Regions from separate parts of the Sporosarcina siberiensis genome, predicted to be linked through region 3. Evidence: riboswitches for the same ligand, from Rfam matches in the RefSeq annotation. Region 3 holds a riboswitch; each other region holds the start of a gene.
What was found. A riboswitch is a leader RNA that binds a small molecule or an ion and turns the genes downstream of it on or off. The one in region 3 is predicted to bind S-adenosylmethionine.
Positions count from the first base shown of each region.

Region 1: linked by a shared signal. The riboswitch ahead of ACFSFY_RS12480 (hypothetical protein) and the one ahead of ACFSFY_RS07875 (O-acetylhomoserine aminocarboxypropyltransferase/cysteine synthase family protein) in region 3 are both predicted to bind S-adenosylmethionine.
Region 2: linked by a shared signal. The riboswitch ahead of ACFSFY_RS16765 (MetQ/NlpA family ABC transporter substrate-binding protein) and the one ahead of ACFSFY_RS07875 (O-acetylhomoserine aminocarboxypropyltransferase/cysteine synthase family protein) in region 3 are both predicted to bind S-adenosylmethionine.
Region 4: linked by a shared signal. The riboswitch ahead of metH (methionine synthase) and the one ahead of ACFSFY_RS07875 (O-acetylhomoserine aminocarboxypropyltransferase/cysteine synthase family protein) in region 3 are both predicted to bind S-adenosylmethionine.

Region 1 covers NZ_JBHUGI010000032.1:326,876-335,076, forward strand. Annotated here, with positions in the region: gene ACFSFY_RS12470 (M20/M25/M40 family metallo-hydrolase) at 1-1,017, opposite strand, end outside; gene ACFSFY_RS12475 (tetratricopeptide repeat protein) at 1,118-2,104, opposite strand; gene ACFSFY_RS12480 (hypothetical protein) at 2,176-2,463, opposite strand; SAM riboswitch class I at 2,533-2,632, opposite strand; gene ACFSFY_RS12485 (HNH endonuclease) at 2,911-3,228, opposite strand; gene ACFSFY_RS12490 (hypothetical protein) at 3,480-3,770, opposite strand; gene ACFSFY_RS12495 (hypothetical protein) at 4,240-5,040, opposite strand; gene ACFSFY_RS12500 (hypothetical protein) at 5,052-8,201, opposite strand, start outside.
Region 2 covers NZ_JBHUGI010000037.1:71,342-79,542, forward strand. Annotated here, with positions in the region: gene ACFSFY_RS16750 (alpha-hydroxy acid oxidase) at 1-199, opposite strand, end outside; gene ACFSFY_RS16755 (methionine ABC transporter permease) at 215-886, opposite strand; gene ACFSFY_RS16760 (methionine ABC transporter ATP-binding protein) at 890-1,903, opposite strand; gene ACFSFY_RS16765 (MetQ/NlpA family ABC transporter substrate-binding protein) at 2,087-2,905, opposite strand; SAM riboswitch class I at 3,010-3,125, opposite strand; gene ACFSFY_RS16770 (peptidylprolyl isomerase) at 3,214-4,113, opposite strand; gene ACFSFY_RS16775 (sensor histidine kinase) at 4,219-5,622, opposite strand; gene ACFSFY_RS16780 (winged helix-turn-helix domain-containing protein) at 5,619-6,329, opposite strand; gene ACFSFY_RS16785 (S1C family serine protease) at 6,441-7,610, opposite strand; gene adh (aldehyde dehydrogenase) at 7,859-8,201, shown strand, end outside.
Region 3 covers NZ_JBHUGI010000021.1:95,604-103,804, reverse strand. Annotated here, with positions in the region: gene ACFSFY_RS07885 (glycine betaine uptake BCCT transporter) at 1-319, shown strand, start outside; gene ACFSFY_RS07880 (Ldh family oxidoreductase) at 413-1,480, opposite strand; gene ACFSFY_RS07875 (O-acetylhomoserine aminocarboxypropyltransferase/cysteine synthase family protein) at 1,598-2,893, opposite strand; SAM riboswitch class I at 3,013-3,128, opposite strand; gene ACFSFY_RS07870 (hypothetical protein) at 3,278-4,486, opposite strand; gene fabG (3-oxoacyl-ACP reductase FabG) at 4,674-5,435, opposite strand; gene ACFSFY_RS07860 (NAD(P)H-dependent flavin oxidoreductase) at 5,442-6,410, opposite strand; gene ACFSFY_RS07855 (TRAP transporter permease) at 6,445-8,201, opposite strand, start outside.
Region 4 covers NZ_JBHUGI010000032.1:366,484-374,684, reverse strand. Annotated here, with positions in the region: gene aspA (aspartate ammonia-lyase) at 1-883, opposite strand, end outside; gene ACFSFY_RS12660 (PepSY1/2 domain-containing protein) at 1,271-3,421, shown strand; SAM riboswitch class I at 3,525-3,629, shown strand; gene metH (methionine synthase) at 3,712-7,161, shown strand; gene ACFSFY_RS12650 (aldo/keto reductase) at 7,547-8,201, opposite strand, start outside.

The sequences.
Region 1 (8,201 bases), on a different contig from region 3:
GATGACGAAAGCCATATCGACATCCCATAGGAATGATTTTGCGACCTGCTGTGCACCGAGTAGGCCGATTTCCTCTTTAACGGTGAAAATATATTTCAGTGTTCCGTTAAATTCGCTCTTTCCGACTGATTTGGCAGTTGCCAGTACGACATTCACTCCCGCTCGGTCATCCGCTCCTAAAATCCCTTCACTGCTCGACCAGATAGAGCCTGTTTTTATGATTTCACGGTCATCGGCAATTCGTTCAACCGTATCGAGATGCGCATTCAACAAAATAGTCGGACCTGGTCCGAAGCGTTTTACGGAGACTATGTTCCCGTAATGATCCACTTCTATCTGATCGGTAAACGGACGCAGTTCCCGCATGACATATTCACGGATTTGACCCTCTTCTCCACTCTCACCGGGTATGGCAAGAACTTCTTCCAATGTTTTATTGAAAACCTCTTCACTGATGAACTCATTTCGCTCACGATGGATGTTCTCCACCTGTTCACGTGAGAGTTCCGAAATCTGAACGGCAATGGCCGGAAGATTTTTGCGGTCCGTCTGAATAGATAATCGCACTCCGATTCTTTTGACACGCAAGCCACAGTGAGCAAGCAAGCTCTTGGCCATTCGCGCAAACTCCGCGGACACAAAATACAGATGTGGCGATCTTCGCTCATGTCCATCACAGGAATACGTCATAATACAGCCGAGTCGGTTCAGCTGCATGACGATTCCAGCGATATATACATCGATCTTATCCAACGGAATCTCCGTCGGTCCATAGCTCGATTCACTTCTGCCGTCGACAACTGTTTCCAAGTGACTCACCCATTCTTCTTCAGTCAGCACGCCATCAACTGACAAAATCCCATCTTCCAACCTCGTCACAATCGACAACTTCTCCAGATGGGATTCTAGAAAACCCTTATTGTGTGCAGTAAGACCGCCCACTTCAAATTGACCCTCACAAACTTCCTTCACTTCATAACCATATCCATTCAATAAACCATTCCAATTTTTCATCATCTCATCATCTCCATTTCATTTGATACCCCAAGTATACGGAAATGACTGTGACGCCCTTGTCACAGAAAAAGCCTCCCTACTGAGTAGAGAGGCTTCGAAATTATTCAGCATCATGTTGGATAATAAAAAACGTGCACGGTTCAATACGATAACTTTGCGTTCCCCGGACTGACTGGATGAATCGTTCAGGCAATCCGACTTCGACCAGTTTTTGTTTCACTCGCCGGATCTTTTGCCGATAATTATCCCAGTTAAAATCCTCGCTATCGTGAAACATTTCTTCCTGATTGCCGATGAGCTCATATAACGGCAATGCTTCCTGTTTGGCTGATTTTAACAGCAGCCGCTTCAGCAAATTTCCCAGCTGATGGGATATTCTTATGCTCAGATCACCGCTTTGAATATAAGGCTCTTCCACCGTCAAATCCACCCATACATCACCAGGCGATACATTCGATTCCAATTCTTTATACCGGTCACGTGAGATGAATTCTTCACCTGTATTGCTATTCAGCCGGTATTCCTTCAGAGCCAGCAGCGCTTTGACATCCGCTGAAAGTTGATCGATGCTGATGCCTTCTGTCTCTAGCGATTCTTCTGGCTGCAAGTCATCCACTGCCCGCATCGATTCTTTCACAAGCATCATCGCAGAGTAGCTGATGAACAAATGTGCCTTAACAACCTGATCCTCTGCCAATGGGAAATCCGGCGAGCTGTGTAAAATCGATTCTTTAAAAAAAGAAATCGCCTTTGTCCAATTCCCGTCTTTATAGTGGAGAAAGGCATATCGGTAATTCGCTTCCGCGTTATGCGGATCGATCCGCAAAATCTGCTGAAATGTCTGCTTGGCGACATAAGGATCCTTCCGATCGGTCTTCATATAAAAGGCATGTTCCAGCATAATGCCAATGAAATCATTTTGCTTGTCCGGATTATCAATCTTCAACTTCCGCTCCAGGTCCAGTATCTGAAAAGCCAATTGCGCAAGATGTGCATTGAAACCAAACGGTTCATTCCGCCTGGCTTCTTTCAACTTTCCGTACAGCTCTTGCAACCGCTTTTCACCTGTCACTTTTAAACGATTCATGAACTCCCCCCTCTACTTGACCTTAGGAAAAAACATCTAGATTGATTCACATATTAAAATCCTACCTCACTTCACACCAATGGCAAGTGTTCTCCAAACACATTCTTCATCAGCGCACGCTTCTTATCCTCTTTTACAGCTGTCAACTTGTCGATTTCTTGTTGGACGGCATGGATTTCAGCCATCTCCTGTTGAATGAACGTACGTGAAATCGTATCGCCTTGCTCATAATAATCGATTTTCCGCTGCAGCTCTGCCACATGCTGATGCCGCTGCATTGCACTTGCCGTTCCCGTCGGTTGTCGTTTCTGCACATTTTTTAGCTGGTCATACAATTCTTTTAATCTCGTCATTATCATCACTCCTGAATATTTTTCCAAACAAAAACTCTTCCCCCAATGAGAGAAGAGTTTGCATGCAAAAATTTCTCCTCATCGTTCAGGTTCCCCTGTTGGACGTAGCACCTTACCACAAGGCAGGTTGCTGAGACTTCGTCGGGCCAATTCCCTCCGTCTCTCTAAATAAGAAAAGAGTTTATGTTTAGTTGAGTATTAGTATAGGGCAAGTGAAGAATTCTGTCAATATGATTGTTTCTCTAAGGCCAATTCTTCAATCCATTTTCAAGGTACCTACGTGAGAAAAAACAACAAATAATTTAACCAATTGTATATATATACAAATCAGATAAACTTTTCAGCACATACATAGTAAATATGCATTTGTAGTGTATAGTCTTAATACTTTCACGCACAGCTGCCCAATATTCATCTATATAAATATTTTGAGCGTTATAGAAAAGTTAATAATCATTCATATTTTTCTTCCACTTTATAAAAAGATAACAACTTTTTTATTGTTATTTCAATTCCATACTTATGGAAGAGATCCTTTCTATTGGCAAATAATATTTTAACCATTTTAGATTTGTCAACTTGTAAACCGTAATGAATTTCACGATGACAATTCGGACATAATGTAACAATATTATCAGCAAAATCAATAGTGTTTTCAAATTGAGTTTGGGTAAACATGGGGACTAAGTGGTGCCCTTCTACAAAAGGTTTATTTAATTGTTCATTAATAAAGATTTTGGGGTACCTGTGTGAGAAACAACAACAAACAATTCAACCAATTGTATACACATACAAAATAAATGAACTTTTCAGCATATGCCTAATAAATATGTAATTGTAGTGTATAGTCAGAATACTTTCACGCACAGTTACTTAAAATTTAAAGTAAACAGTCATTGGAAAGTAGCATTCCAATGACTGTTTACCTTCGCCTTACTAGACAGTGGCTCAAAACTCCGCTTAGTTAGCTCATTCTGTCCGCAATCCTAAAATGAATAGAGGAAATATATATTCATTCAAAACTAGCAGAAACTGTTTGTTTGAAATTGATGATTACAATCACCTAGTAACGTAATTGGCTTATCAAGTATTTTAGGTTCTAGGGTTAAGCTGGATATATATACATGAAAGTTATTCCCTTGTAAATCACAAACTGTTGCACGTTTGTTTTTTATGTTTAAAATTTTTACATACCGTGGTTTAACGTTCCCCATAAAAGCCAGGTCACCTACCGACCGCTTAGTTTCTATAACCATTTCTTTAATTCTGGATACTATTACATCAGATTTATTCACCAAATGAAACTCTTTCATTTAGCTCCTCCTCACTATGGATTCAACTTTCATAAGAATCCGACTTTGTTATGAATAACAGCATTTAGTGTAAATAGTATTATTCTATGAGTCTTTACCAAACGCTAGAACATTAACCATCAGTTAAAAAACCTTTTATAATCGCTCTGGTTTAGACATATTTAGTCGGGGTTTTCTCAACTTGGTGTAAAAAACAATTAGAACTTAACCCATTTCTGCCCAGGTAAATATTCTCAATTTCTATAAAGATATTTAAATGCTATCTTTAACTTTTTATGCAAATCTTAATATACGTATTCTCAATTATTGATAAATGGATAATTGTTTTATTGAAACGTTTAGTATTATATAAATAAAAAAACCGAATTACGAAATGATTTGAAATCATTTTGTAATCCAGTATTTTACGTCAATTAAATTATTGGCAAATAAATTGGCCATTCAGCGATACTTAAGGAATTTTCTATGTTTAAGAAAATGAACAAACACAAGGTACTGTTTCATCTTGTATTTTAAGGAAGCTCTCGACGCCTTCCCTCTCCATTCGCTCTCTATAATCTTTTAGCGTGTAAGGGCCGCCATCTTTTTTCAAAATCGTAACATTTTTGTCGAAATGTTTTCGGAAGTTCTCCTCCATTTCTTCCTGCAATGCATACTTGTCTGGCCAAACTTGATATAGCTGTGCATAATGCTGAAATCCACCACGCACACAACGGCCAGCACAGTTTGCATGTGAAAAACCTAATGCATACATACGTGGTAGTGGAATGCCCCACTCTTTTTCAATAATCGCCTTCACATCTAAATCTTCACGAAAAGTTTCTATCATCGGAAAACGTGTTTCTACAGGTTCGATCGGATTATGTTCGTAAAATGCGGTTAGATTCTCCGCTCGATGCGATTCATGTGGACCAATACCGAAGTAAAGAATAGGTTCTAGGTTCCGTTCATCCCGAAGCTCTTCCAAAAAAACAATCGTCTGCTTCACTTTCAGTTCCTCTGAACATCGTGCTAAACGAGAATTACCAAGGAAGCGCGTATCGTAAAACACTTCCTCCGGAGTTCGTCCATCCATTCGTTCAGTAACTTCAATTCCTATATACTCGGCAACTTCGTCCATAAATCTATAATTATCCTCATCTTCCCAAAGCGTATTCGTAAAGAAAAGGATACAATTTTCTATTCCATGTGCTTGTACCATTTGATAGGCTACAAAAGCACTTGAAGCACCTCCGCTATACATTGCAACATGGACTGGTTTTCTAGTCATTTGAACCTCTCCTATTCAATGTATTCATTTATTAATTTATAAATAATATAATCTATTTCTTCCCTAGGGACAGTCTTACCAGCATTCTTAATCATACGATTAACATTATCATAAATAATATTAGATTTAGTAGATAACTCTAGTTTTCTAATTTTCTTATACTTATTATTATAGGTCAATTCGACAACATCATCACTGATTACGTCTTGATCATCCAAACTAATCAAGTCATTTTTAACTTGGCTTAAAAATAACTCATAAGTTGTGTCAGACCAATTTACCAACTCAGTTCCGATATAGATCATTGACATCTCTTCAATAGTCGATGCTTGTTTTAACGAAGACAATAAGCGATTTTTGATAATCACCTCAGCATCATATTCTTTTAAAAAGTCATCTTTAATAATAAAACTTTCTATATCTAGCTGTTCAAGCAGGTAATTTTTCACTGATTCTACAAAAAGTTTGTGATGTAACCTCAATTCAGACATTAACGCTTTTAAACCCTCTATATTATTGCCATACTTATCCTGTAAATATTCGATACTTGCTAGAGGTGTAACTTCGCTCTTTCTGATAACTTCTTTAAGTTGTAATAGCTCGTCAGAAAGATTATTTGTTATTTGTGTATGTCTTGGCAAAGCACGAAGCCAATTCAATAAACCACTGCTCACTCTTATTAAAGGTATGCTTTCTAACACATATTCGCTAATATACATTTTAAGATGTCTCTCTAAAGTATTCATCATATCATTCAAACCTACTGAATAATCATGAAACTCGTAACTATATTCACAAGGTTCATTAAACATTTCATAGATTTTTTCTGCTTCTAATGCGGGTACATACATTGAATTTCGATAAAACATTAACTGATCCCATTTATCCCTTAATAGGATAACAACAAAAAGTGGTATGAGTGGTTTTCTTATCCCATAAGGCGCACTAGATAAAATCTCAGTAATCCTTTCCAGATTACCTTCCGGAGATTCCTCTATTGTTTTTAATAAAGTTTCCCTAATCGAAGCCAATTTTTCTTCGCTTAAACTGTCTAAACTTTTTAAATCAATATCATTATTTTTAATTACAGTCGCATAAATTAAATAATCAGGCCCTTGACCAATTATTTCAAGATTGGGTTGGTCATATGATTTCAAAACTCCATCGAGAACTTTATACAATGATGTTCTTTGAATACCAACGACATTCATTCTATTGACCGAGTCATTCATTACTATTGGTGTATCGCTATAATTATCCCACATAATATTGCTGATTTTATCTTCTAAATCCACTTCATTAGAAAGATGCAGCTCTTCTCCTTGGTAAATCCAAACTACATTAGACTTGAAGGTAAAATAGGCATCTAAATAAGACGATATTTCATAAAGTAATTCTTCATGTAAAAGGTTTAATTCAATCTCCAAATTGCGATGTTCCGACAACAAGTTTTTATCACTTATAATATTGCTTATAGCCATTTCCTGATCTACTTGTTCCTGAATACTTTTAAAATCCTCAGTTAATATAGAAAATATTAAGTAGCTGTTCTCGATACTTTTGACCTTTTCTAACACTTGCTTATAGTCATTTTTACTATCTAATAGAATTAAATATATATAACCATCCGCGTCATCATGTAATAAGGACTGCTCATTTGAAGCGCTCTTAAGGAACTCCTTAGAATTTATTAGACTAACTTTCATAAACCTAGTCATATCTTTTATATCGTTATATGCTGATGCCAGAAAATATCTTTTGTTAATCGTATTACTAAGAAATGGCATTCTTTTATCCTGACTCAATCTGAGCTCCGAAAGTTGAGAGTCGATCAACTCATCTATAACGACCGAACTACCTTCCATTAGTTCCCACTGATTCAATATACGATTAAATCGAATAAACTTTTTCACACTTAATTCTTTTAACTCTTTTTCAACTTGTATTTTCTTCATACCTATAGCAAATGATATTAAATCACTATCTATCCTATAAATGGTATTGGAATGAGAAATTTCCCAAAGTGTTATCAGCTTTAGGATTTTATATGAAGCTTTGGTTGCTTCATTTTTCGGGAGGTTCTTTTCAATTCTTTTAAAAACCTTTAATGACTTTAACGCTTCATCGTTTTGATTGCCTTCTATACCTTTCGAAAAGAAAAATTCAAACAGATTATCAGGATAATAATAAGAGAAATTTCTTCTAATATGATTCATTAATCCACCCGTGTCTTCGCTTTCTAAGAACGTAAATAATGTTCGCTCATTTTGACCGAACACTTTAGATATACGAGGTAAAAGGTACAAAGTAACCGGGTGTATAGGATAAGCACCCTCCACAATTACTTTCTCAATTTCTTGTTGGTTCAAATCCCCAAATAAATTAAACGACCTTATATCCATCACTATTTCTTTGAAGTCTGGAATTTCAAGCAAAAACTCTTCTGTAGTTGCAGCCGAATATTGCTCCGCAATTCGATAATATGTAGCTGTATCACTTTCAACAAAATATGTTGAAAATCTTTTTTCAATTCTTTGAAATTCCGATTGGTATTCAGCTGTAAATCCAAACATATACTGTGACATACTCTTATGAGATATAAGTAGAACTTGTAAATATCCACTTACCCTATTTGCAATCTCAGCAAGATCTTGAATATCTTGCATCGCTTTGTAAACTTCTTGATGATCTAGATTTTGTAAGAACCTACCGAATTCATCGTAAATAATAAAAATACCTATATTCTCTTTTTCTAATACATCCAATATTAATTCAATCTTTTCAATAAAAACACCACCTGTATTTGATTGGAATTCTGCTCCTGCTGTTAGGCTTGGGTAAATTATTTTAAACCATTTTATTTCAGCAATATCGCCTTTTTCAATCTTCTGCAAAGATAATTTCGGATTAGAATTCCTATCTTTTAACAACGTGGTGAATTCTTTGTATGTACTTGGATATTCATTCAACCAATCAGCTATAATTTTAATTATTTTATTTTTTTCATCGGGTAAACTAATTTCTATTCCGTTCAATTTCAGCTTGTTTATTATTGACGTAATAATTGCGTCACTAAATTGTCCTTCACTTCCACTTAAGGTAATCGGTATATAAGTTCTATTTAAACTCGTCAATTCGCTTAAACTTTGATATACTTCCTG
Region 2 (8,201 bases), on a different contig from region 3:
TCGAAAGTTTTGAAAAGGAGGACGTGTTTTTTTGCAGTGTCTCTTCTCCTCCTGCACCAGATTGGATGTATCCAAAGGCTCCTTTAGATAATAAAGTACTTGCCTTTTCTTCCAATGCTTTAAAGTTGATAGGGAACTGTTCATCTGTAGATGAAGACATTGTTTGAAGAAAAGAGTCGTTGCTTTTTTTGCGAGTCATGCACATTCAATCCTTTCAATCCCTTTTAAGGCGGGCTGCAAAATAGGTACCTACAACTTGTATCGTTTGTACGAGAATGATCAGTATAAAGACAACTGCATACATAACGTTCACTTCGTATTGGATATGCCCATATCTATACGCAAGATCTCCAAGACCCCCAGCTCCAACAAGACCAGCCATTGCCGTTGCACCAATTAAACTAATCGTTGCAATCGTTAAGCCTAAAATGATTGAAGATCTTCCTTCTCTAAGTAAAACGTTCCAAATGATAGATCTTCTTTTAATACCCATTGCAGTGTAGGCTTCGATTACGCCTTGATCGACTTCAAGTAACGCAGTTTCCATAAGTCTTGCGATATAGGGTGCTGTGTAAATTACAAGAGGTACGATAACCCCTTGAACGCCAATCGTCGTTCCGGCAATAAACTTAGTAAAGGGTAGGATGAAAAACAATAAAATAATAAATGGAATGGAACGGATGATATTAACGCCTAGATTTAGTAAACGATAGACCCATTTGTTTTCAAAAGATTGACCTGGACGTGTAAGTACTAATATAATTCCAAGCGATACCCCGATGACAATCGAAATCAGTAGGGAAACGATGGTCATTTGAAAAGTTTCTACAATTGATTTTCCGATTACTGGTAACCATTTAGTCATGAACTCTTCATATTTATCCATTCATTATCCCTCCAATTCCTCAACACCAACGCCTTGTTCTTTAAGGAACTCAATAGCATTGATGATGTTATTTGTTTCACCAACAAGATGTATGACAATGTTACCGACGATACCGTTTTTCAGTTCAATAATATTCGCCGATAAAATATTAGGAGTCACATTGAATCTTTCGGTTGCTAAAGCAATCAGTGGTTGTCCTGCTGCTTCACCGACAAAAGTTAATCTTGAAACATTACCAGTAAGATTTAATTGTTGTACTAATGAAGTAGGAATTTTACGCTGAGCAATAGTGTTTAAGAACTTCGTAGTCGTTTCTTCTTTCGGTGCTGCAAATAAGTCTATCGTAGACCCGTGCTCAATGAGTTCTCCGCCTTCAATAACGTACACATAATCACAAATCTTTTGAATGACATTCATTTCATGTGTGATGAGTAAAATGGTTATGCCGAGCTCTTCGTTTACTTTCAACAGTAAATCCAAAATCGATTCTGTCGTTTCAGGATCAAGAGCACTTGTTGCTTCATCGCTAAGTAAAATTTTTGGTTCTTGTGCCAAAGCTCTAGCGATAGCGACGCGTTGCTTTTGTCCACCAGACAATTGATTTGGATATGCCTTTTGACGATCTGTTAAGCCAACAATTTCCAAGTATTTCACGACGCGCAGCTCAACTTCGTTTTTATCGAGCCCGAGCAATTTAAGTGGAATCGCAATATTTTCGAAGACCGTTGCCGTTTTTAATAAATTAAACCCTTGAAAAATCATACCAATGTTTTGTCTCATTTCACGCAGTTTGTTCAAAGGAAGGGTTGTCATTTCTGTTCCACTAATAAATACTTCTCCAACAGTGGGTCTTTCAAGTAAATTGACACATCGGATAAGTGTACTTTTTCCTGCTCCGCTGTACCCGATAACACCATGGATTTCACCTTTTTTCACATGAAGATTGACATTGCTAACTGCTTTGACATCTCCACTTTTCGATTCAAACACTTTTGAAACATTGTTTAATTTAATCATGACACTCATTCCTTTCTAGAGAAAAAACTGCTTAATGAGAGATGCACATCCGCTTTTGTTACCGTATAGCCTTCAGCGCCTAGCCCCTCGGGTCACTTCAGAACAGAAGGAGAAGTCAAAGTGCGCAACTTCTCTTTCTTGTCTTCCAGTGCCTGTCGGGTCTACCAGGCGCTTCAGCTTTTGTTATTCCCAGCTTGAGAGGATTGTTCCGTTGAATTCTTCTTTTATGAATTCTTTTACTTCATCGGATTGATAGAGTTCAGCAAACTTTTTAACGACAGCATCGTCTTTGTTTTCTTCACGTACAACGATGTAGTTTACGTAAGGAGAGCTTTTAGATTCTAAGAAGATGGAATCTTCGACTGGGTTTTTACCAGCTGCTAAAATAAAGTTTGTATTAATGGCAGCAAAGTCCAATTCAATAAGTTGTTTAGGAAGTTGTGATGCCTCTAATTCAACAAATTTCAAGTTTTTCGGATTTTCTACAATGTCTTGTACTGTTCCAGTAGTTTTATCTTCATCTCTTAGTGTAATCACGCCGGCCGCTTCTAATACAATCAGAGCACGTGCACCGTTACTTGGATCATTTGGCATTCCGAAAGATGCTCCGTCAGGGATATCGTCAATACTGTCGAATTTGTCTGAGTAAATACCCATTGGAAGTAAAATAGTTTTTGCGACGTGGACTAGATTCAAATCACGGTCACTGTTTACTTTCTCTAAGAAGGGTAGTGTTTGGAAGCTGTTGATATCCAAATCTCCTTCAGATAATGCTGTGTTTGGTAAAATATATTCTGTGAAAACTTTAACATCAATTTCTAAACCTTCTTTTGCAGCAAGTTCTTTCACTTTATTTACTACGAGCTCATGTGGACCTGCTGTAACACCAACGACGATTTTTTCCTCGCTTAATGCTTTACCTGTTTCTTTGTCTTTACTTCCACAAGCTGAAAGGACACCAATTAACAAGACTAATGATAATAGAACTACAATTCTTTTCATATAAAATTCCTCCTAATGTTGTGTAGTTAATTTTTAATAATACAAAAAGCCTCTCTATCAGAAATAGAGAGGCGTATTTATACAATAGGAAATACGATAATCCTCTCTCATCTTTCAAGACAGAAATGTCTTGTAGGATTTAGCACCTTTCTACTGTTTGTTCACAGTAGGTGGTTGCCGAGCTTCAACGGGCCTTTCCCTCAGCTACTCTTGATAAGAGATGTTGCTATTCGGTTATCAATAATTACTCATGAGCATAATTTACATTAGTTATCAGAGGATGTCAATGTTTTTATGTTGTTAAAGTTTTACTTTTTCTCTTTATCTTTTGTTTCTTTTTTCTCTAAAGAGTTTTCAATCTTATAATCAGCTCGTACTTCGTCTAACCATTCGACATACTGAGCTTGTAATTTCTCTTCGAAAAGTCCTTCTTTTATATCTTCTTTATGGTCTTCTAAAACAGCTTCTGTTGCTTCTTTTTTATCCGTTAATTTAATAATATGGTATCCGAAATCTGTTTTAATAGGATCACTTATCGTATCTGGTTTCATAGAAAATGCTGCCTCGTCGAACTCAGGAACCATTTTTCCGCGTGGGAAGAATCCAAGTTCTCCACCTTTTTCAGCATTGGAAGCATCTGTAGAATATTCTTTTGCTAAAGCTGCAAAATCATCGCCATCAGCAATCTTTTGTGCAACTTCTTTTGCTGTTGCTTCATCTTCTACAAGAATATGGCTCGCCTCAACGGATTCGGGCTGATCCAATTGCGCTTTATTTTCATCAAAGTACGCTTTAATTTCTTCGTCTGTTATGTCAATTCTAGGTTCAATCAATTTACGGATTGATAAGTATTGAACAATGTTTTCTTTAAGCTGAGCTTCTGTAATACCATTCTGTTCTAGAGTAGCTTCAAATGCTTCTTGACCGCCAGCATTTTCAATATATGTCTCTAGTTCCTTATCAATGTCTTCGTCAGAAATTTTGATTTTTTTCTTTTTCACTTCGAGTGCAATGACTTTTTCATCAATTAGTGCGGAAAGTGCTTGTTCTCCTTGAGATTGTACGAGAACTTCATATAATTCATCTTTGGTAATTTTGTCCCCTTCAACTGATGCAATCGATTCTTCGTTTGAACAACCTACAGCAACGACTAGGAGAGAGGAGAGTATACCTGCCTTTAGTAGTGATTTCTTCCAGTTCTTAAACATTATATTGCCTCCAATTCGTTAGATATAAACTTATCATACATTGCAATTATGAACAAACTATTAACGGGAAAATAACCACATAAACTCATGGCAATTTTGTGAACTTTAATGGGGGATTATAATGGTGAATTTTGTCCCTTTTCCCGTCGCGCTCGTAACTTGAATTGTTCCATCATGCATTGTAACAAGTTGTTTCACAATGGATAAGCCAAGACCAAACTCTCCGTAAGGATTTGTCGTTCGTGAAAGGATTGCTTTGTAAAAACGACTCCATATTTTTTCGATATCCGCAGGATCGATTCCTATCCCTGTATCTTCAATTTCAATCATCGTTTCATTTTTCAGTGCGGTTCCTCTTAACGTAATTGTCCCATTTTCTGTAAATTGAATACTGTTTTTTGTAATGTTAATTAAAATTTGGGTAAGACGATCGTAATCAGCAAAGACAGTTACATCTGGTTCAGAGACGATAAGAATCACATTATTCCGTTCACCTGCAGCACCGTCAAGTTGGTCTTTGATAATATTCAATAGCTCTACGAGTTGAATACTTTGTTTGTTAAGTGTTATTTGGTTCGAACGGATTTTTTCATAATCTAGATTTTCGTTAACGAGGCGAATGAGTCGCATGGTCTCATTTCGAGCCAGTCCAAGTGCTTTTTCCTTCTCATCTTCGGCAATCATATTGTTTTTTAACCCATCAATCACTCCACGGATTGTCGTAAGTGGTGTTCTCAGTTCATGGGAAACATCAGCCATAAACTGGCGCCGTCTATTTTCAAGGCTTTTAATTTCTTCCATCGAAAGATCTAGTTTTTCAACCATTCCATTGAAATCCCCCGCAAGTTCTCCGATTTCATCAAAGTCTGTATGTGGGATTCGCACAGAATAATCACCGTGGGCGACAGTTGAAGTTGCTTCTCTTAGCCGTTTGATGCGTTTTACATGGAACGTAGACAGTATCCAACTTAAAAGAAAGGCCACGGCTAGTGCGATAATTGTCGTATATATTAAGTAGTTATTCATTTGTGAGATGACTTCTCGGGAGCCTTTTATTGGAGACGTCAGTAAAATACCTCCAACAAATTGGTTGTTCAAATGAAGTGGAAGCAAGACGAATGTGACGCCTTCATGGAATCGTTTAAAGTCCTGTTTAACAGTAATCTTATGTCCAGTTTTAAGATGTCCCCATTCATCCTCATTGAGTTCGATGCGGGGGGTATTTGTACTTGTCGAATAAATGATCGCTGACCTTTCATCAAAAAGACTGTACTGAATATCTCTTCCCTGAAGGACGTGTCCATAATTTTTAAGTATATTTGCTGAGTTTTGTTGATTGTTCTCAAAGTCTTGTAAAATACTTTGGCCGTATGATGAAAGTTCCTCGGTTTTATTATCATAAACAAATTGTTCGACGTAATGTGAGAACAATAAGCTAATGAGTAAAAAGGAAATCACAATTACGCTCACATGACTTACGATGAGCTGGTATACGTATTTTATTTTCATTGTGCATCATCTCTATTTTCAAAGGTTTCGTCGAATCGGTAACCAACACCCCAGACTGTGTGAAAAAAGGGTTGCTCATCTGTCGAAACTTTTGTACGAAGTCTCTTAATATGAACATCTACAGTTCGATCATCACCGTAAAAATCATAACCCCATACACTGTCTAGCAATTGGTCACGTGAAAACACTTGCTTGGGGTGCTGGACAAAGTGATACAGAAGATCGAATTCCTTAGGTGTCAGATTTAAAACAGGTTTTTCATTTAACAACACTTCTCGTGTATTTAAATTGATTTTGAAGTGTTTTGTTTCGACTATACCTTCTATAGGCATCTCTTCTTTTAATGGAGCGTACCTTCGCGTTACTGCTTTAATGCGGGCCATGAGTGCAAGGGGGCTAAAAGGTTTGGTCACATAATCATCGGCACCCATTTCGAGCCCCAGTACTTGCTCGGATTCACTATCTTTTGCGGTCAGCATGATGATGGGAACGGAATAGTTCTCTTTTCGCAACTGCTGACAAATTGATACGCCGTCCATTCCAGGAAGCATCCAGTCGATAATCAGACAGTCCCAATCGCCCTGTTTGGCAAGTTCAAGCCCCTTTAAACCATCCATTTCAAAAGTACCGTCAATTCCTTCTTTAGAAAAAAAGAGCTCAATCATTGAAGAGACACTTTCGTTGTCCTCTATTACTAATATTTTCAAGCGACGAACCTCCTCTCCAATGTACTATTCTCTTCAAAGTAAACGGAATTTTTTAAATATGCAACAACAAACACCTATGACCTGTAGGAACAGTTCATAGGTGCCAGGCTGTTATTTAGTTACAGGCTTATTGTTGCTTGTTAAAGTAGCTTCAATTGTAAGCAATTCAGCTCCACGATAAATTGTGAATGTTACTTTGTCGCCTATTTTAAGGCTGGAATAAAGAAGTTTACGCAATTCAGTCGAACTCTTTATGTCTGTTCCATTAAGAGATGTAATAACGTCTTCTATTTGAATACCAGCTTTTCCTGCAGCGGACTCAGGGTCTACACTTGCCACGATAACTCCGCCTTTAACGGAATCCGGCAGTTCTTGCAAATACATTTGAGGTACTTCACTGAGTTCGGCCATTCCGATGCCGATATATGGCCGTTCTACTTGGCCGTTTTTCGTCATCTCTTCTATTAAGGGGATGACTTCGTTACTTGGTATGGCAAAGCCGAGACCTTCAACACCTTTTTCAGCAATTTTAAGGCTGTTAATACCAATGACTTCACCTGCTGAATTGATCAGTGCTCCACCACTGTTTCCGGGATTGATAGCGGCATCTGTTTGGATAACGTTAAATTCCCATTCCCCGGCAGATGTTTTTACTGTAATCGAGCGATCGACCGCACTGACAATACCTTGAGTCACAGTTCCAGAGAAGTCTAGGCCTAGTGGGTTCCCAATAGCCACAACAGGATCTCCCGCACGAAGTGTGTCAGAATCTCCAAATTCTAAAGCCGTATCTGCATACTTCGCATCGATTTTTAATACAGCAAGATCGCTTAGTGCATCCTTACCAACAAGCTCAGCTGTTGCTCTTTCTCCATTTTCAAGGGACACTTCAAGCTTGTTTGCTCCTTCAATGACATGGTTATTTGTAACAATATAAGCATAATGTTTATCTATTTTATAAATCACTCCAGAGCCCGCACCGCTTTCCACGCTTTTGGATTCAGAATTGAAGCGATTATCGCTATTTTGGAAGTTAACAATTCCTACGATTGCACTTGATGACTGTTCAACCATATCGGATAGTGATTTATCTGGCTTCGCACTTGTTTGTTCTACAGTATATCCGGCAGACTCTTCAGTAACAGGAGAGTTATCTGTAGAAGGCTTCTGAATGATGTTTGTATTCATAACAACACCAAGCGTTAAAACCGAACCAATGATACCTGCACTAATTGTCGATAGAAAACGTTTAACAGAGCCTTTTTTATTTTCATTATTCATAATGAATTCCTCCGTTTCTCTTAATACCCTTATACTACTAGGTAAATATGAACAAACTATTACGGAGACATGAACAATTAAAGATCTTTGAAAGGAAATATGTGACCGAGAAAAAGTTCTAATGAAATTCAATTAAAAAAGTAAGGCATATCCTTGAGTGCTGAAACGTAGAGTAATAGTGTGTGTGTGTAAATCACCGCAACAGTCACAGTTGGAAATCAACCAACGGAAACAGGGAGGAATGTTTAGTGGTATCAGCACTAGAAAATCAGGTGTACGCATTTCCAAATACAAAAGGTTCAAAAGTTAATTTCAAGGAGAGATATGAAAACTTTATTGGTGGCAAATGGGTTGCGCCAAAGAATAAGCAATACTTCGACAATCCAACACCGGTAACTGGCAAGAAATTTACAGAAGTCGCACGTTCAACTGAAGAGGATATAGAACTCGCACTTGACGCAGCACATGCTGCCAAAGAGGCGTGGGGAAAAACATCCGTCACAGAGCGTTCAAATATTCTACTAAAAGTAGCTGATCGTATGGAACAAAACCTTGAAATGCTAGCCGTAGCTGAAACATGGGAAAATGGAA
Region 3 (8,201 bases):
CACAATGCCGTTATCGCTAATTCTTTCGTTTGTAGCAATCTTATTGATCATCTCGTTTTTCATCACATCGGCAGACTCAGCAACTTTTGTCTTAGGTATGCAATCGACAAATGGGTCATTAACTCCGCCAAACACGGTGAAACTAACTTGGGGTATCATCCAATCAACAATCGCAGTAATTCTTTTATCTGTAAACGGTCTTACCGCCTTACAAAATACGATCATTATCGCAGCATTACCCTTCTCTTTTGTCATAGTCTTAATGGTAATTGCATTAATGAAATCATTAAAAGAAGAACTAAAATTAATGAAAAAGTAAACAAAAAACAATTCCTTAACAGGAATTGTTTTTTTGTTTAAAGAGAATTGCTCAATTGTAAGCACGTCTATTTCTATAAGTTCCGAAATTCATTCATTTTGAACTTGCATCCGTTAGATACTCTTCTATTGAAATATTATATTTATGCCCAAGCTCTTGCAATTCATTATAAATCGCTTGTGTTAAAACAATACCTTCCTTCAAGCTCTTCTCTCTTTTGATTTGTTCTATTTCTCCAGGCATATATACTTTCTGATGAGCGGCACTTGGAGGACTTGTGACCGTTTGTGTAATGCGATCATCCATTCTCTGTTTAAATGTATCCAAATCCATGAAACTTTCAATATCAAATACAATAAATGTGTGACCTAACTGTTGTGGTCTCGTGTCATTGTACATTTGTGAAATATGTTCTCCAAACATGGCTCCGGTCATTACGCCGGTCATTATATCAATCATCATCGACAGCCCAGACCCTTTAGATCCAAAAGGAAGCAGAAAACCATCCAGGGCTTCTTGTGCATCGGTCGTATCATGACCGTCTTCTGTAATAGCCCATCCTTCTGGAATTTCTTCTCCATTCTTTGCAGCTAAATTAATTCTCCCTCGAGCTACATTACTAGTTGCCATATCCAAAATTACGGGCTCATTGTTCGAAGGAACGGCAATAGAGATTGGGTTCGTCCCTAATGTAGGTTTCTTCGCTCCCCATGCAACCATTATTGGCGACGTGTTCGTCATAGCGATTCCTAGACAACCTGCATTGGCTGCCATTCTCGTGAAATATGAAGCGGTCCCAAAATGATTTGAATTACTAACACCTACAAATGCACTACCATATTTCTTTGCTTTTTCTATCGCATTTTCCATTGCAATTTTCCCTGCATATTGACCCCAACCGTTATTTGCATCGTATAGCGTCGTTGTTTCAGTTTCTCTTAATACCGTTAACTCCGTGTGATTTTTAATCACTCCATTTTCTAATCGACCTATGTAATCCGCTAATCTTGTAACTCCATGTGAATCTACTCCCATCACATTCGCATCGACTAAACTATCCGCTATCACTTCAGATTCATTCTTTGGTATACCGAGAGCTGTAAATACTTCATAACAAAACTTTTTCAACTGTTTCACAGGTATTCTTTTTTCTATATTCATTGTTTTAAGTCCCCTTTGCATTCGTTTTCATCATTTGATACTAGGAATTATAGATGGAATCTGCTGTACCACCAACAAAAGAGAGACGAATAAACCGTCTCTCGCAATATACTCTAATCACACCGTCACTGGAACTGCCTTCTCAATCGCTTGTTTAAGATCTGCAATGATATCATCAACTGATTCTAGGCCTACTGAAAGTCTGATAAGCTCTTCTGTAACACCAGACTTCTTCAAATCTTCCGGACCTAGTTGTTGATGTGTTGTCGAAGCCGGATGGATGATTAGTGATTTTGCATCCCCTACGTTCGCTACATGCGACCAGATATCCACATTGTCAATTACTTTTCTACCCGCATCACGGCCACCTTTAATGCCGAAAATCACGATAGAACCAAAACCATTCTTCAAATACTTCTTAGCAAGATCATGTGATGGATGATCTGTATTACCTGTAAAAGTAACCCATTCCACTGAAGGATGATTCTTCAAGAATTCAGCCACTTTAACCGCATTTTCATTATGTCTTGGAACACGCAAGTGAAGCGTTTCTAACCCTTGCAAGAAGTTGAATGCACTGTCAGGGTCGAGACATGGTCCAAAGTCGCGTAATAACTGTACGCGCAGTTTTGTTGCGAATGCTGCTGCCGCTGCGTCAATTCCGTAACGCAAGCCACCATACGATGCATCGGGCTCTGTAAATCCTGGGAATCTACCTTGTGTCCAATCAAACTTTCCAGCATCGACCACAATTCCACCAATAGTCGTACCGTGGCCACCAATCCATTTCGTTGCGGAATGAATCACGACATCCGCTCCAAACTCAATTGGATTTGAACCATATGGTGATGGGAATGTATTGTCAATCAGTAACGGCAATCCGTTTTCATGTGCAACTTCTGCTACAGCTTCGATATCAAGAACGTGAAGACCTGGATTTCCGATTGTTTCTGCAAAAATCGCTTTCGTTTTATCCGTAATTGCAGCCCGGAAGTTTTCTGGATCCGTCACATCAACAAACTTCACAGTAATTCCATAACGAGGAAGTGTAACCGCAAATAAGTTATATGTGCCACCGTACAAATTACTTGCTGCCACTATCTCATCACCAGTACCTGCAACATTCAAAATTGAGAAAGCAATTGCGGCCATTCCCGAAGAAAGAGCTACCGCAGCCGTTCCGCCCTCGAGAAGCGCTAGGCGTTCTTCAAACACAGCTACCGTCGGATTCGTAATTCGTGAGTAGATGTTTCCAGCTTCTGATAAACCAAATAAGTTTTGTGCATGTTCCGTATCTCGAAAAACGAAAGAAGTTGTTCTATGAATTGGCAACGCACGGGATCCAGTCACCGGATCAGGCTTTTGTCCACCGTGTAGTAGAAGTGTTTCAGGTTTTAGGTTTTCGTTTGTCATTGTCATTACCTCCAGTAGTTTTTTAGATGAAAAATATAGTGCGGAGGCGTTGGGGGTTCCAAGGAATAAAAAATAACCCCCTTCGCTTAAGAAGAGGGTTACGCTTTCGCAAATTCCTCCCCTTATCTTTCAGTCCGTTTACACGAAACTGTAGGAAGTAGCACCTTTGCAAGTTGGTCACTTGCTGGTTGCTGGGCATCGTAGGGCCTAATCCCTCCGCCGCTCTTGATAAGAGTGTTGTTGTATTCAGTTTTCCATCTTGTTACATAGTATAGATGTAGTCGCAATATAAAGTCAAGTGTTTATTTAAAAGTTTCTGAAAACTAATTCTAAAAAAAGACTTTTAGTCTAAGCATACTTACTTTTAATGAAAATACATCCTTTTTAAAACATATCAATAATATATATGTAACCAAATGCCATTAAAGTAATTACTAGAAAATACAATCCATTCCATTTAAACGCAACGGTAAAACCATCTTTTTTTACATTCTGGCTTATTATAATGTTCATCGCATTTAAAGGACTAATAGCAGCTGATAGCATCCAACTAAAAATACACATAAAAGCAATAGGTAAAGGATTAAATGGAATTCCTGATTCAATAAGCGTTAATAAAATTAAAGGTATTGAAATGATTTGGTGAACTCCAATCATTGCTACCCCGGTCACAAACAAGAGGATAAACAAAAACAATACAGCAAGTGATTCATTTACTGACCACTCTATTGCGCTTTTTAGCACATTAATAAAAGGTGTATTGGCAATTGCATTCCCGAAAATACCCGCACTTAAAAATAGGGAGATTTCCATTCTAGATCCAATTAACAAACGGTCCTTATAGTGCAAATACTCTTCTCTAACAACAGCCCATTTATTACGCAGAACAACCCAAACAAATGGAACCAAAACACAAATAAAACTAACCAATAACAGCATTGGTTTATGAAGCAACGATTCCATACTAATCAATAATAGAATCAACCCTAAAACAAATACTATAAGAAAAAATATGTTCTTCAAACCATTCTCATCAGGCTTCAATTGTCCAGGCTCTTGTAAAAGTGTATGAGTAGTCGCTTTCGGTCTCAGTAAAAACAAACCTACAACAGCTTGCATAAGTGAAAACGTAATTCCTACTAATATATAGGACATATATTTAACTTCTAATAAATAGATTACAATACCTACTGAGGCAAAAAATGGTGACCAAAGAACGGCAGGTGTAAACCCTAAGTAGTAAGAACGAGACAACATTTTGGGCTCAATTTTAACATCTTTTACAAAGTCATGCACGATGCGTATCGCACCCATATTTAATATAGGTGCTAACAGCATCATAAAAGAACTCATACTATAAAATGTTTTACGTTCATCATTTTTATTGTTTGATAACCCGGAAACGATAGTATCAATTATTCCTTCTCTTCTAAGCGGGATTGACAGCAGAGGAGCCAATATTAGGATTGCAAGCAGTGGAAGGTTTTGTGTAATCCCCTCAAACAGCTGAAGTCCCCTATTGCCATTTATAAAATGTATAATCATTCCCGTAGTAAAAAGAAATAATGTGAACAGCCTTCCTTTGATCTCCATAGAAAAAACAACCGTTAGAAAAGTAGCTACTGAAACTATAGTAAACAAAACAGTTATCAAAGGGTGGGAAATATACGCATTTATCATATATGTCAAGCACATTAACATGATGAGAGTAAAGCGTATCATGTTACACCTACTCTCTTTCTTATTAATATAAGTTTCAATAACTTCTCAAATTTCTACTTTATGCTTTGGGACCACCGGCAACATATAAAACTTGTCCAGAAACGAAAGAGGATTCTTTACTTGCAAAGAAACAAACTGCGTGAGCAACATCTTCCGGCATTCCTGCACGTTTCACAGGGATTTGTTTGGCCTTTTCTTCAACCAACTGCTCAAATGCTATGCCATTACGTTCAGCCACAGATTTCGTCATTTCGGTAACAATGAAACCAGGAGCAACTGCGTTAACCGTAATGTTATAACGCCCTAGCTCCAATGCTAATGTTTTTGTAAAACCTTGGATACCGGCTTTGGCCGTTGCATAGTTCGCCTGTCCTCTATTCCCTAAAGCAGAAACGGACGAGAGATTAATGATTCTACCGTACGCATTCTTCACCATGAGTTCTTGTGCATATTTACTACAAATAAATGCTCCCTTTAAATGGACATTCATTACTTGGTCCCAGTCTAGTGTGCTCATTTTGAATAGTAAGTTGTCCCGTATAATCCCTGCATTATTCACGAGAATATCTACTCTATTATGTGTCTTATTAATTTCTGCAAATACTTTCTTCACATCTTCTTCAGCTGTAATATCGACGACATACTTTTCAAAGGAAATTCCCATCTCCCTAAACTCAATAGCCGTTGCATTTAAGATACTTTCATCCACATCTAAAAGACATACATGACCTCCTGAAAGGCCAATCTTTTTGGCGATTTCTTTACCAATGCCTTTACCTGCTCCTGTAATAACTGCTACTTGATTTGTGAAATCAGTCAAAGTTTTTCACCTTTTTCCCATTGTATTCATCGTCAAATAACTTAATTGATTGCGATAGTCATAAACAATTTCTTCTATGATTTCAGCTACAGTTTTTACTTCATCGATAAGACCGATCGTTTGCCCAAGTGCGATTACTCCTGTATTTAAATTACCCGTATCAATTAGCTCTTTATACGACTCCCCACTTATATAAGGGAAAATCTCTTCGAAGGTAGCACCTTGTTTTTCCAACTCTTCCAACTCAATAGAATGATTGGTCTTCATAACTCTGGCGGTTTTCCCAATCGATTTCTTCACCATTACAGTATCTGTTTCAGACAAACTCTCCAAATAATCTTTTACATTCTGATGGAGTCTAACTTCTTTTGACATTAAGAAACGGGTGCCCATTTGTACGGCACCTGCACCTAATGCTACAGCGGCGAGTACAGACTTACCCGTTGAGAATCCGCCTGAAGCGATAACTGGAATCGAAAGCTCTTTTACCGCTTTTTGAATAAGAGTTAAACTGGTTGTATCTTCTTTACCTGGATGTCCACCACATTCATAGCCATTTACCACAACTGCATCGCAGCCCAACGACTCTGCTTTTTTTGCAAAACGAACAGAAGGAGCAACATGAATAACTTTTACATTTGCTTTTTTCAGGTCATCCATATACTGTTCAGGATTATTTCCTGAAGTAAATACGATTTTAACGCCGGACTCAATTACACCTTCAACGAATTCATCCATTGGTCTTCGAATCCCAATCGCAATGTTCACTCCAAAAGGTTTATTTGTAAGTGTCTTTGTAAGTTCAATATCCTCCAGCATTTCTTTCTTTGTTTCGTAACTTCCGGCCGTGATTAACCCTAATCCACCCGCGTTAGAAACTGCTGAAACTAAAGGAGAAGTTCCAAGGCCCTGAAGCCCGCCTTGGATGATTGGATATCGAATGCCTAGCATCTGTGTGATCTTTGTTTCAATCATTTTACTTCTGCACCTTTCAATTCTAAGGCTCCAATTATGAAGCCATTTTACCGCTTAAATACATAGGATGTAATTTCTTTTGGAATACGTAAATCGCTAGCAATAATGCTATTCCGATAACATCTGATGCCACTCCTGGTAATACTAGAAGAACAGCACCACCGAATAACAATATTCTTTCATACCAATATGCTTGTCTGATAAACCATCCCTCAGTAGCACACGCGACAGCAATAATACCAATTATCGCTGTGATTACAGAAACAATAATCGCAGGCCATGCACCGACTAGTAATAACGTCTCACCGTAAACAAAGAAGAATGGCACGATGAACGCAGCTAGACCTAGTTTAACAGCCGCAAATCCTGTTTTCATTGGGTCAGCACCGGCAAGACCTGCTGCCGCGAACGCCGCCAATGCAACCGGAGGAGTAATTGCAGACAGAGCTGCAAAGTAGAACACGAACATATGTGCAGCTAATGGTGAAACTCCAAGTAGAATTAAAGCAGGTATAGTCAGTGGCACTTGAACGATATATGCCGCTACTGTTGGTAGCCCCATACCTAAAACAATACTAGTAATCATTGTAAAGATTAAAGCTATAATTAATATTCCACCAGAAAGACTAATAATGATACTACTGAATTTCAGTCCAATTCCAGTTAAACCGATAACTCCGATAATAATTCCAGAAGCAGCACATGCGATCGCAGTCTCTATCGATGCTCTAGCCCCAAAATTAAGCGCTTTAAATATTGTTGCGATGTTAATTCTATTCGCTTTTGTTAAACCCGCAACGAGTATGGTCACGATGATCGCAAACAATCCCGCTCTCATCGGAGAACTTCCCGAAGCAAGCATAACGACGATTACAATTAGGGGAATAAAGAATAAAAACCCTTTTTTGAAAACTCCCCAAAAACTTGGTAAATCTTTTTTATTCAACCCTTTTAAACCTAATCGAACAGCCCTTAAATCGACTTGGTAAAATAGACATATATAAAATAGTAACGCTGGAACAATTGCTGCAATAGCAATATCCATATAAGGAACACCTAAATACGATGCGATGATGAAAGCCGAAGCTCCCATTATAGGTGGCATGATTTGTCCGCCTGTAGAAGCAACAGATTCAACAGCACCTGCGAATTCCTTTTTGTACCCTGTTTTCTTCATCAATGGAATTGTGAATGCACCGGTGGTAACTGTATTTGCCACCGCACTACCTGAAATTGTTCCGAGGATTGAACTAGCGATAATCGCTGTTTTTGCAGGTCCTCCTCGGTACTGTCCCATTCCGGCAACGGATAAGTCAATGAAGAACTTACCCGCACCCGATACTTCCAAAAACTTACCGAATAAGATAAACAAGAAAATGAATGTTGCAGATACTCCAAGCGGTGTACTAAATACACCAGTTGTAGTATAAAATAAATGATCTATAAACCACATTGTAGTAAATTCTCTATGCGACAGTGTACCAGGCAGTAAATGCCCCCATATTCCATAAACAAGAGCTACTAAAATAATAATAACTAAAGCACGACCTATTACTCTTCGTGTCGCTTCAATTAATAAGACTCCAGCAATAATTCCTATAGCAATCTCTAAAGTTGTAAGCTTTTCAATATAGCTCATACGTGAGGATATTTCTTGTGCGTTGATAACAAAATAGGAATACACTCCTATTGAAAGCACTATAAATAACCAATCGTACCAAGGAATACTCTCTGACTTAGCTGCTTTGCTCGTCGGCTTATAAATTGCAAAAACCAGTACTAATGCAAATG
Region 4 (8,201 bases), on a different contig from region 3:
CCATGAGCCGTATGTCATTTGAAATTTTGGACATATTCATCATACATACTTTTAAAGACGCGGAAACTTCTGTATAGACGTCTGTGTTTTGCGTGGCGTCTACTAAACTTTCAGCGGCACTAAGTGGAAAGTTGCTGATTTTTGCGAGTTGGCCAACGACGTTTAATATATAGCTCGGATCTGCATTCAATCCAGTACCTACCGCGGTAGCTCCCATGTTTACTTCATAGAGATGTTGTCGGGACTGGGAAATTCGATTGATATCCCGTCTGATGACTCGGCTGTAAGCATCGAATTCTTGTCCCAATCGAATGGGAACAGCATCTTGCAAATGGGTACGTCCCATTTTAATAATGTGGTCGAATTCAATTGATTTTATTTTAAAAGCGTCATACATTTTCTCCATTGTTGTGAGTAGTTTTGCGGACAATGCAAGTGTTGCGATATGTATTGCGGTCGGAAATGCGTCGTTTGTGGATTGAGCCATATTGACATGGTTGTTAGGGCTTAAAAAGGCGTAATCTCCTTTTTCTTTACCGAGTATTTCCAAAGCACGATTCGCGATTACTTCATTCGCGTTCATATTAATGGAAGTTCCTGCACCGCCTTGGATGGGATCCACGATAAATTGGTCATGCCAAAGTCCTTCTATAATCTCATCGGATGCTTGCACGATTGCTTGTTGTAAATTGAGCGGAAGTCGGCCGGTTTCATAATTTGCGTTCGCCGCAGCTTTTTTCACAATCGCCATTGCTTTAATTAATTCTGAATTGATTCGGTAACCGGTGATCGGGAAGTTTTCAACAGCTCTGAGCGTTTGGATGCCGTAGTAACACGTATTTGGAACCTCTTTTTTACCTAAGAAGTCTTCTTCAGTTCGCATACCCGAATTTCTCACTTTATTTTCCTCCTAGTTGTTGATGAATCTGAAATAGTACCTATGTAAAAAAATTGAAGTTATCTCGTTGTTAGTATAACACTTTCGCGGAATTCAATAACATAATTCGATTGGACGTACTTGTGAAAGAAACAAACGTGATTGTTTGTCACGCAGGTACGTTTTGTAATAGATTAGGCATGTCCACGCCTTGACTAACATAAAGTGTTGTATCCGCGGATAAATTATTGGAAGACGGATTTATTCGGAAATGGATAGACTACTAAATCAGGGGTGAATAGTATAACTAATTTTAGAAAAATTGGAATCTTGCTGACTTGTTCTGCTCTATCTTTTGGAATGTGTTTATCGACCGCAAACGCTTCTCAATCCATGAGTGATCTGTCTATAAAGCCTCATATTCAAATTGCTGCAACAGAAATGAATTTCACAAAAGATGATTTAATAAAAAAGTTTCGTTCCTTGTTTCCCAATCAGTTTGATTATTTAAAGTCGAGTGATTTTCAAATGGGTAGCGGGCTTTATTATCCTGAAGACGAGACGTTACGCTATGAACTATCCTTTACTAAGTTGGTAAACGGTAAACGAATATATGGGTCTGTGGGGTTTGTTGGTGAAAGTCTTGAAATTGAACAATTCAATTATCAACCAGCGAATGTGACTGAGGCTTTATTTCCACCAAAAGTTTCAAAAGAAGAGGCCAAAGAGATTGCGATTGCTTTACTTAAGAAGTTTAAAGATGGAAAGAAGTACCTATTTGAACCAGACTCGCTGAACTATTATTCGAGACAACTGTTGACTGATCCAATCCATTACTCGTTTTCATTTGCCCGCACGGAAAATAAAGTGCCACTCGCGGATCAAAGAATTGAGGTAAGTGTGCTTGGCAACGGAGAAATCGTCGGACTGTATAGAAACCCCATGAATAAGAACGCGTCCACTTTTGACGATGTAAAACGAGTGATAGATGAAAATAAAGTTCTTGAAAAAGTAAAAGGAAATCTTACGGTTGAATTGCACTATCAAATAGAGAATGATTATCAAACAAATCGAATAAATGATCGCAGTGTTCAGCTCGTATACAAACCAACATCTAATTTACGTGGGGTGCATGCGCTTTCGGGTAAGTGGTTAACGGCAAGGGACTATGTGGATAAGTTGCCAAAAAACACGAAATTGAAGAAGATTTCTGCCAAACCGATTCCAGCAAAATACAACGGAATTACTAAGGAAGAAGCAAAAAAAATTACTGAACAAGCTCTTGATATCTATCCCGACACTTGGAAATTAAGTGTTCAATCTATTGGGGAATACACAAATTATGGTGGACAGGAAGTTTTTAGTGTCCAGTATATGTATCAAGGTGAAAACGGAGGCCATGGGTCCAATTTAGAAATTGATAAAAAGACTGGTGAGATCATCCAGTTTTACGATGTAACAGCTCAAATCTTGGAACAGGCCGCAGAAAAACCTGTAAAGGCCGACAAAATTTCTGAGCAAGAGGCACTTGCTAAAGCAAAGAACTACTTATTGAAATGGGTTCCATCCTACCTTCACGAATATGCCAATCCCATTGCAGACTCTTATTATGAGGAACGACCTGGAACGTATTATTTTAATTTCCCAAGAATTTTAAATGGCGTTATTGTGATGGATGATCAAATTAACGTAAGCATAGCCGCCAATGGTTCATTAAACAGTCTTAGTGTAATGTATCAAGAAGTGAAGGAATGGCCATCAATTGAATCAGCCATTACTGAGGAAATGGCCAAGGAAATCTTTAAAGAGGCACTCAGTCTAAAATTGAATTATATGAAACAAGAGCAAAAAAACAATCACCATTATGATTTAGTCTATTTGCCTGTATTTAACGGACAAATGTTTAGCTCTATGGACGCCAATTCAGGAAAATGGAACAGCTTGTTTAATGTGAGCGATTTCCCCGAAGTTTCACATCCATGGGCACAGGAAGAGCTCAATTACCTCATCAGTGCCAAAATTTTAGAGGTAAAAGAGTTCGATAATTTTAATGGAGATACCGCCGTAACAAAAGAAGAGGCACTTAAAACGCTTATGAATGCCCTCACTTATTTTTATGACGGCAGGTTCTATGATTCGAGTGAAAACAAGAGTCAAACGTTCGAGAATATCGATCCTAAACACCCTTTATATCAAATGGTGGAACAAGCCGTTGAAATGGGCATCATTTTACCAAGCGATACAATCTTTCCAGTCGATGCCCCGATTACGAAAGAAGAAATGGCCGTTTGGCATATACGTGCTTTAGGGCTTGAGTTGGCAGCCAAACAGAGTGGTATTTATAAGCTTGACTTCAAGGACGGGGATCAAGTTCGAAAAGAATATATAGGCCATGTCGCTTTGGCAAATTCTTTGGGATTGTTCACGACGGAACAAAACTCTTTTAACCCCGCTAAAGAAGTGACCTATGCGGAGTTAGCAGTTTCAACAATTCGTCTAGCGCATGAAATAGCGAAAAAAGGAAGTAGCCAGAGGTACTATTAACAAATTAACGAGTGCAACATTCCTAATATAAATTAATAAACCATTGACGGTTAGTTGTTTTCCAGATATGCTATTCTTAATTATCAAAACAATTGAATAAATTTTCTTATCAAGAGAAGTCGAGGGACTGGCCCTATGACGCTTCAGCAACCAGCCTTTTGGTCAGGTGCTAATTCCAGCGAATCTATTTGGATTCCGCAGATAAGGAGAAGCATACTTTTTGTATTTTCAAAAGCCTTCTTCTAATTGGAAGGCTTTTTTTGTTTTTTAGAATAGGAGTGGAATAGTCCATGGTGAAGCATTTAATCGAACAACAATTAATAGAGCGAATTTTAGTTATGGATGGTGCGATGGGTACGATGATTCAGGCAGCGAATTTGTCTGAGGATGATTTTGGCGGTGAGGAATACGATGGGTGCAACGAATATTTAAACATTACGAGACCCGATGTCCTTGAGCGAATTCACCGTGAGTACCTTGAGGCAGGGGCGGATATCATCAGTACGAATACATTTGGTGGAACGCCGATTGTCCTCGATGATTACGATCTTGGTGACCAGGCATATGACATAAACTTTAAGGCTGCTGTGCTCGCGAAAAAATGTGCAGCGGAATTCTCAACGACAGACTGGCCGAGATTTGTTGCTGGGGCAATGGGACCGACAACGAAAACATTATCGGTTACGGGCGGCGCCACTTTCGACGGACTGACAAAAGATTTCTATATTCAAGCAAAAGCATTGATTGACGGCGGCTGTGACATTCTTCTTATGGAGACAAGTCAGGATATGTTGAACGTGAAAGCAGGAACACTGGGCATTAAACAAGCATTTGAAGAGACGGGTATTGAACTGCCTGTCATGATTTCGGGAACAATTGAACCAATGGGAACAACACTTGCGGGACAAAGCATTGAATCTTTTTACATATCGATTGAACATATTAAACCTCTTTCCGTTGGTTTAAATTGTGCAACTGGACCGGAATTCATGACCGATCACCTTCGTTCATTGTCAGAGCTATCTAGTGGATTTGTCAGTTGTTATCCAAATGCTGGATTGCCGGATGAAGATGGGCATTACCATGAATCTCCAGAATCCTTATCGAAAAAGCTCGAAGGGTTTGCGGATAAAGGATGGCTGAATATTGTAGGGGGCTGTTGCGGAACAACGCCTGCACATATTGTGGCGATTCGAGAAGTGGTTCGAGGTAAAAAGCCGAGACAAATCCCTGAGGAATTGCACGGTCATGCGATCTCTGGAATTGAACCACTTTTATATGATGAAACCATGCGTCCTTTACTCATTGGCGAACGAACGAACGTCATTGGCTCAAGAAAATTCAAGCAGCTGATCGTAGATGGGAAATTTGAAGAAGCATCTGAAATTGCTCGTGCTCAAGTAAGAGGCGGGGCACATGTCATCGATATTTGTCTTGCGAATCCGGACCGAGATGAACTTCAGGACATTACACGATTTATGAAAGAAGTTGTGAAGAAAGTAAAAGTACCTCTTGTCATTGATTCGACGGATGAAAAGGTCATTGAGGAAGCTTTAAAATATTCGCAGGGGAAGGTGATCATCAACTCCATCAATTTAGAAGACGGTGAAGAACGCTTTGATGCTGTTCTTCCTTTGGTTAAGAAATACGGAGCTGCTGTTGTCGTTGGAACAATCGATGAGCCAGGAATGGCCGTCACTCGGCAGCGGAAATTAGAAGTTGCACAGCGTTCGTATGACCTACTTGTTCATAAATGGGGAATCGCACCTGAAGATATTATTTTTGATCCGCTCGTTTTCCCGGTTGGAACGGGAGATGCTCAGTACATCGGTTCAGCGGTTGAAACAATCGAGGGCATACGTTTGATTAAAGAAAAAATGCCTCGCGCATTGACGATTTTGGGTGTTAGTAACGTTTCCTTCGGGTTGCCTCCTGTTGGCCGTGAAGTGTTGAACGCAGTGTATTTGTACCATTGTACATTGGCAGGATTGGATTACGCGATTGTAAATACGGAGAAATTGGAACGCTATGCTTCCATTCCAGAAGAGCAAATTCTAATGGCGAATGAACTGCTGTTTACGACAACAGATGAAACACTTGCGGATTTTACAAATTTCTACCGCGGTAAAAAGAAAGAAAAGACCGAGGATGATATTCCGAAAACGGTTCCGGAACGTCTCAGTTACTATGTCGTTGAAGGAACGAAAGAAGGTTTAATTCCCGATTTGGAAGCGGCAAGGGAGATGTATGACGCTCCACTCGATATTATCAATGGTCCATTAATGACGGGGATGGCGGAAGTAGGAAGGCTTTTCAATACGAATAAACTAATTGTAGCGGAAGTGCTCCAAAGTGCGGAAGTCATGAAGGCATCGGTTACGTATTTGGAACAATTCATGGAAAAAGATTCAGGAGACCGCGGCAAAGGGAAGATTGTTCTTGCGACGGTAAAAGGCGATGTCCATGATATAGGGAAGAACTTGGTCGAAATCATTTTGGGGAATAATGGATTTACGGTCATTGACGTCGGGATTAAAGTGACACCAGGTAAGTTAATTGAGGTGATTCGCGAGGAAAAGCCCGACATTATTGGGTTGTCAGGGCTTCTTGTGAAATCGGCACAACAAATGGTGTTGACCGCTCAGGATTTCAAAGCTGCTGGGATCGATATACCAATTCTTGTTGGAGGGGCAGCACTGACGCGTCGTTTTACAGAGACGAAAATTGCAGCAGAGTACGATGGACCGGTATTGTATGCAAAAGATGCGATGTACGGCTTGGAGTTGGCCAATCGTCTGCAAAATAAAGAGGATAAAACTGCATTGCTCGTTGAATTAGAAGAGGCGAAAATAAAGCGCGTTGAAAACGACATCATTAAAGAGGCGAAACGAGCGGCGGCACCAGCTTTGGAAGTGGCGGTTCGACCGGTGAAAATGGTTCGAGAAGACGCAGCAGTTCGAGTTCCAAAAGATTTACGCCGTCGGATTCAAAAGGATTATTCGGTCTCTCATTTGTCGCCGTATGTCAATATGCGAACGCTTATTGGTCATCATTTAGGACTTCGGGGGAATGTTGCTAAGATGCTTGAGAATAAGGAGCCGCGCGCGCTGGAGCTCCATGAAATGGTTACAGGATTCCTAAGTTCGGGTAATTTAAAGGCATCTGGATTGTATCAGTTCTTTCCGGCTCAGTCTGACGGGGATGACGTCATTATTTACAGTTCGGAAGACAGCAAAACGGAAATTGAACGTTTTACGTTTCCAAGACAAAGCAAGGAGCCGTTTTTATGTTTGGCGGACTTTTTGAAGACGGTGGACAGCGGTGAGATGGATTATGTCGCGTTAATGCAAGTAACGGCCGGACATGGGGTACGTGATTTTGCCAATCAATTGAAGGCGGAAGGTAAGTTCTTGGAAAGTCATGCATTTCAAGCGACGGCGTTGGAGCTTGCGGAAGGTTTTGCGGAGCGGATTCATCAGGAGATTCGCGATCAATGGGGGTTCCCGGATGCTACGGATTTCACGATGCTGGAGCGGTTTGCGGCGAAGTATACGGGGCAGCGTTTTTCGTTTGGGTATCCGGCGTGTCCGAATTTGGAGGACCAGTCGAAGTTGTTCGGTCTGTTGAAGCCTGAGGATATTGGTGTGCATTTGACGGAGGAGTATATGATGGAGCCGGAAGCGTCTGTTTCGGCGATTGTGTTTGCGCATCCGGATGCACGTTATTTTAATGTGGATTGAGTGTAGGATGTTTAATGAATAGAAAAATGCGGTTCCGTTTGGTGAGTAGACCAAGTGGAAACGCATTTTCTTTTTTTAGATATATATATGGCAAAGGAATAATGTGGTTAATACGCCGATTTCCGTTCCGACCGGACGCGTTCCATGGGGCGCTTGTCGAGCCTCCTCGTCGCGAAAACCACGCTCCTGTGGGGTCTCGACATTCGCGCTGATCCCATTGGAGTCGCCGGTCTGCACTTCAATTAGCTGAAGTCTGTGGGGAAGATAAGTTCAAGATTCAGATCAAGATCAATAGTGAAAGAGTGTGATTCTCTTTAGAATAGAAATCAACTAAAGTTCTTCACCAAGGTCATTTGACAAAGAACCCTTTCATGGACATCCCCAGTTATCGATAACTGAATTCACTAGGAACAGCGTTGTGACGTTCGCCTTTGTCGAGTGCCGCGATTTTTGTTAGGTCTTCTTCGCTTAGTTCGAAGTCGAATACGTTTAGGTTTTCGTCCATTCGTGAAGGTGTGACTGTTTTTGGTATTGGAACTACGTCTGTTTGTAGGTGCCAACGTAGGATGATTTGAGCTGGTGTTTTGCTGTGTTGTTTTGCAAGTTCTTGGATTACGGGATCTTCTAAAACTTTGGTGCCGTTCATTAATGGGCTGTAGGCTTCGATTAGAATACCGTGTTCTTTACAGAATTTATGGAGTTCCGTTTGTTGCAAGTAGGGATGGTACTCGACTTGGTTTACGGCCGGAATGATTTCGCATTCGTCCATGATTCGTTGTAAATGCTCGATGTCAAAGTTGCAGACGCCGATTGCTTTTGCGCGACCGCTTTTATAAATGGTTTCTAAGGCTTTGTACGATTCTACGTACATGTCGAACATTGGTGTTGGCCAATGTATTAGATAAAGATCTACATAATCAAGACCGAGTTTTTCTAGGCTTTCATCAAAAGCTTGCAGTGCTGTGTCGTACCCTTGATCGGCATTCCAAAGTTTTGTTGTAATGAAGAGCTCTTCTCTGGGAACAGTAGTACTAGCGATT